Regions from separate parts of the Bradyrhizobium sp. 14AA genome, predicted to be linked through region 2. Evidence: riboswitches for the same ligand, from Rfam matches in the RefSeq annotation. Region 2 holds a riboswitch; the other holds the start of a gene.
The links. Region 2 has a riboswitch for cobalamin ahead of RAD15_RS27715 (energy-coupling factor ABC transporter permease). Riboswitches for the same ligand answer to the same signal wherever they lie in the genome.
Positions count from the first base shown of each region.

Region 1: another riboswitch for cobalamin. It lies ahead of RAD15_RS36720 (TonB-dependent receptor); the one in region 2 lies ahead of RAD15_RS27715 (energy-coupling factor ABC transporter permease).

Region 1 is NZ_JAVAYM010000028.1:114,200-116,586, forward strand. It holds gene RAD15_RS36720 (TonB-dependent receptor) at 1-1,606, opposite strand, end outside; cobalamin riboswitch at 1,721-1,932, opposite strand; gene RAD15_RS36725 (hypothetical protein) at 1,982-2,239, opposite strand; gene RAD15_RS36730 (hypothetical protein) at 2,371-2,387, opposite strand, start outside.
Region 2 is NZ_JAVAYM010000017.1:188,253-190,639, reverse strand. It holds gene cobF (precorrin-6A synthase (deacetylating)) at 1-383, opposite strand, end outside; gene RAD15_RS27715 (energy-coupling factor ABC transporter permease) at 426-1,103, opposite strand; cobalamin riboswitch at 1,141-1,359, opposite strand; gene cobA (uroporphyrinogen-III C-methyltransferase) at 1,405-2,136, opposite strand; gene RAD15_RS27705 (cobyrinate a,c-diamide synthase) at 2,133-2,387, opposite strand, start outside.

The DNA.
Region 1 (2,387 bases), on a different contig from region 2:
ACGACGGTCCTGACGACACGCGCTCATCCACATCGGGCGTGCGAAACGCCCGCGCGGCGCGGCCGAACAGCGAGACCGTGTCATTGAGGCGATGCTCGGCACCGAGATGCAGCGCATATTGGGTCTCGTCGCTGCCGAGTGGAAGCGCACCGATATCGGTGTTGAAGGGCGCCGCCGGGTCGAAATTGTCGCGAGCGGAGAGACTGACATTCTGCACTCGCGCGCCGTAGGAGATGTCGGTCGTGGGCGCCACACCCAGCGTATGCTGGAAATAGCCCGCGACCGTCTGCTGCCGGAGGTCGTAATTGTGCCAGGGAGTAAGCCCCTGCCCGGCGCCGCGGTTTTGCTGAAAGCTCGCATCGTAATAGTCGATGCCGGTCAAGAGTTGCGACGGCATTCCGAACAGCAGGCCCTTCACGCTGAGCCGCGGCGTGATCGACCACGTCGTGAGGTCAGCATTCACATAGGTCGACGTGAAGAACGCCGGCACCGGCGTCGGGCTCGCGAAGAACGCACTCTGCTGCTTCTTGTCACGCACGCCGCCATCGACGATGAGATCGACGCCATTCACCAGGGTCTTGGTGAAGCCTGCGGTCGCGCTAAAACCCTGCTGGTTGGCGTAGTTGAACGGCGTACTGGTCCCGCGCCGGGCGGTGGCGAGCTCGTCGAGGCCAATCGAGGGGTCGACGGTGCGGCCGCCCGGCAGCCGCAGCTCCTGATTGTCGCCGGTGACGGTCAGGAAGGCGGTCAGGCCGGGCGTGGTGTAATTGAGATTGCCGACGCCGTTCTCCTGAACATGGTGATTGTTGTCGCGATAGCCGTCGGTCTTGACGGCATTGCCGTAGAACGAGGTCGACCACGGACCGGAATTGAGCGAGGTCGAGACGTTGCCGATCCCAGTGTTGAACGAGCCGAAGCCGGCCTCGATGCGCGCGGTGGCGGGCGGTCCGCCGACGCCGTTTTTGGTGACGATGTTGATCACGCCGCCGACCGCGTTGTCCCCATAAAGCACCGCACCGGAATTGCCGCGCGTGATCTCGATCCGCTCGATGGAGTTGAGCGGGATGGTGGAGAGGTCCACCTGCGCCATGTCGATATCGTTGAGGCGTCGTCCGTTGACCAGCACCAGCGTGTTGGCTGTGGCAAACGCACCAAAGCCGCGCAGGTCCACACTGGTCTTGGCGCCGATCTGGCCGCCATAGAGCGTCGTGATCTGGGCACCGGGCACTTGCGTCGCGATGATCTCGGCAAGCGTCTGCGACGGCGAATGGGCGATGTCTGCGGCCGTGATGACGGTCGTGGCGGCCCCGACAATGCCGCCGCTGCTGGTGGCAGTCTCACGGCCGGAGCCGGACGAGCCAGAGCCAGTGCCCGTCGGCGCTCCGCCTGGCGCGACATTCGGTGCCGCCCGCCGCCAGACCGTGTCGCCGTCGCCGGCAACCCTCGCGCGCGTCCGGTTCTCGTCGGACCTCGTCACTTCGATCGGCGGCAAGGGCTCGGCGGTGGCCTGCTGTGCAAAGGCGGTCGAAAGATCGAGCGGATAAAGGGAAACGGACGTGAAGAGGCCGGCGCAGAGGCGCCCGGCTGCAGAGACGAAACGGGACACAATTGTAACCTCGGCATGACGTCAGTGGCACGTCACAGCGAACGAGGTTTCATGGCGGAGCGATCGATTGCTCCGATGAAGCCAATGTCTGTACTCCCCGACCGACATCTTCGCGTGTGACCACGGCTGACGGCAGGTCTCCTGGCTCGCGGGTCGTTACCCTCCGTCGCCTTCCCAGGACCGAGATTCCCAGTGGCATAGGACGAAAGATTCACCGCTTACAGTTGCGGGGGCAGCCATGGCATTGAGAAAATCCCGCGTTGGGAAATCCCGCACCACGTTCCCTTTTGATCTCCGTGAGGAGAACCGTCGCCGATCATTTACGGGCCGCGCGGCTGCGGAGTCAATCGACCGATAGTGCCGCATGCCGGCTGTTCAGGTCCGTCCTCGCGGGCGCTGGGCCAGGGCCCAGGCAACGGTGACGTCGCGGGGCGGAACGTCGAGGCGCTTGATCGGCGTCAGCTCGCCGGAGGCGGAGACGATCGCGGTCTCCTCGCGGCGGCAGCGCGGGCACACGAAGCGGACTTCGTGCGGGGATGCCGACCAGCTCGAACGTTTCACATTGGCCGCCATCGGCCAAGCATCGCAATGCGAGCACGACACCAGAAATCGACCGGGATCGAGCATACCCATTCCATCGGACTCCGCGTCCTGCCGCCCCTTCAATGATTAACGCATGTGAATCGTTCCGGTGCCTCGGCACCGCTGACCTCCTGCCTCGGGAAGCCCGGCGGCCCTTGGCGCTCCCTTGGCGCCGGAAGGCCTCAGTGCGCGCCCTTGA
Region 2 (2,387 bases):
TTGAGCCGCCGCGCAATGCGCAGCGAGGAGTCGTAGAGCGAGGGATCGCCCCAGATCAGCAGCGCGACCTTGCCGTCACCACCGAGATGATCTGCGATCGTCTGCGACCAGGCCGCGGCGACGGCATCGTGCCAATCGTCCACGCCCTTGCGGTAGTCGGCTTCACCGGCGTCGCGCACAGGAAGATCGAACTCGGCGATGCGCGTCCTGTCGCTGGTGAGCACATCCGCGCAGATCGTCCGCCGCAAGTCTGCAAGATCGGACTTGGCCGTCCCCTTGCGCGGGATCAGGACGAGATCGGCTGCGTTGATGGCTTGAACGGCTGCGCGCGTGAGCTGCCCGGGATCACCGCAACCGATGCCTATCAGGGAAAGCGTGAGCATCGCGCGTGGGCGGGGCGGCCATGACGGCCGCCCCATTTTCTCTTAAGCCGCGTTGTGCAGGCGCGGGGTGACGAGGCCGGGCGCGGTAACACCGCGCAGCGACTTCGCCAGCGCCAGCACGGCGAGATCGGCCAGCGGCTCGATCACGATGACGAGCGCGTAGGACGCCGCAAACGTGGCGATGCTGGCGAGGTTGCTCATGGCAAAACCGGAGCCATAGAGCGCCCAGAACGCCACCCAGGCGATCACGCCGGCCTGATAGGTCGTCGAGAGCGCCAGCGCCTGGCGATACTTCAAATCGACATAGGCGGTGTTGCGCGAAATGATCCGTGTGGCGATCGCCTGGATCCCGAACAGCGGCACCAGGAGCGTCGTGACGTTCATGCCATATTGCGGCAGGTCGGCCGGCTCGAAGAACACGCCCTGAAGCAGCAGGCCGAACGCAAGGCCGAAGGCGGCGGGCGCAGCGCCGAACAGCAGGAACAGGGTCGAGCCAAGGATGAAGTGCACCTCGGAGACGCCGACCGGGAAGTGCGGCAGGATCTCGAAGAAGGTGAACACCAGGACGGTGGTGGCAAGGGTGCGCGCCGCGAACGAGGTGATGCCCTGCTCGCGCACGGTCTCTGCCGCAAGCTTCAGCGCAACGCCGCCTGCGGCGATGCCGGTTGCGTAACTCAACACGAGCTTGGCGCCCGTTACGACTCCTGGTTCGATATGCATGGCTCAGATCCTTCCTGCCGTCACACCCGACTGCCTTGGCCTCAAAACTTGCACGGCCGGTCTCCTGGCTCGCGGTTCACTGGGTTCTCCGGCCTTCCCGGACCTTGCGGCCCAGTGGCTGATCGGAGCCCCTCACCGCTTACAGTCGCGGGGGCGGCTGGGGTTTTGGGCGCCGCAACTGGGTCCGCCCACCCCCATTCCCGATTATGCTCCGGCGCTTTGCGCCGCGTCGAGCACCATGCATCTCCTGTGTGCCTCTTTCGCCAGCCGGGCGTCAAGGGGCGAAGGGCGGCCGGGGCGATCATGACGGATAATCCCCCGCCAGCGCGCCGAACAGGATGACGGCAGCCGTGGAAGCCGCCCCGCCCCGCGCAAGCTGCTCGGCAAGCTCGGCAATCGTGGTGCGGACCAGCCGTTCGTCGGCCCGGCCAAGGGATTCGGCGAACAGCGCCGGGGTCTCCGCGGCGAGGCCATGCTCGATCAACTTTGCGACAAGCGCCGGAAAGGTGCGGCGGCCCATATAGACCACGGTGGTTGCTTCGGGATCGGCCAGTGCCGCCCAGTTCAGGTTTGGCGGCAGCTCGCCCGTGACGTCGGCGCCGGTCACGAACTGCACCCGGCGCGAGGTGTGGCGCCGGGTCAGGGGAATGCCGGCTTGCGCCGCGGCGACGCAGGCCGAGGTGACGCCGGGAACGATCTCGTAGGCGATGCCGGCTTCGCGCAGCGTCTCCAGCTCCTCCTCGAGCCGGCCGAAAATGCCGGCATCGCCCGACTTCAGCCGCACCACGCGCGCGCCGGTTGCGGCATAGTCGACCAGCAGGCGGTTGACGTGGTGCTGCTTGGTCGAGGGCCGCCCCGCCCGTTTCCCTACCGCGACGAGGTTGGCGCCGGGCCGGGCCAGATCGAGGATCGCGCCGGACGCCAAATCGTCATAGAGCACGACGTCAGCCTCGCGCAGCCGCGCGGCGCCCTTCACGGTGAGCAGCTCGGGATCGCCGGGGCCGGCGGAGACAAACGTGACAAAACCGTTCACCGGTCCTCCGCAATCAGATGGAAGAACGTACCCGTAGCGTGGCCGCGGCGCGAGCCGGTCTCGGCGATGACCGCGCCGGTCGCATCATGCACGACGGCCAGCGGCGTGTCAGGCTGCGCGACGATCGTGGAATAGTGGAATTCGTGGCCGCGCAGGCGTGCACCCACCTGATGGCCCGGCATCGGCGCTGCGAGCGCGGCCAGACGATAGCCGAGATGCATGCGGCGCTTGGCAAAGCTCGTCTCGAGGCC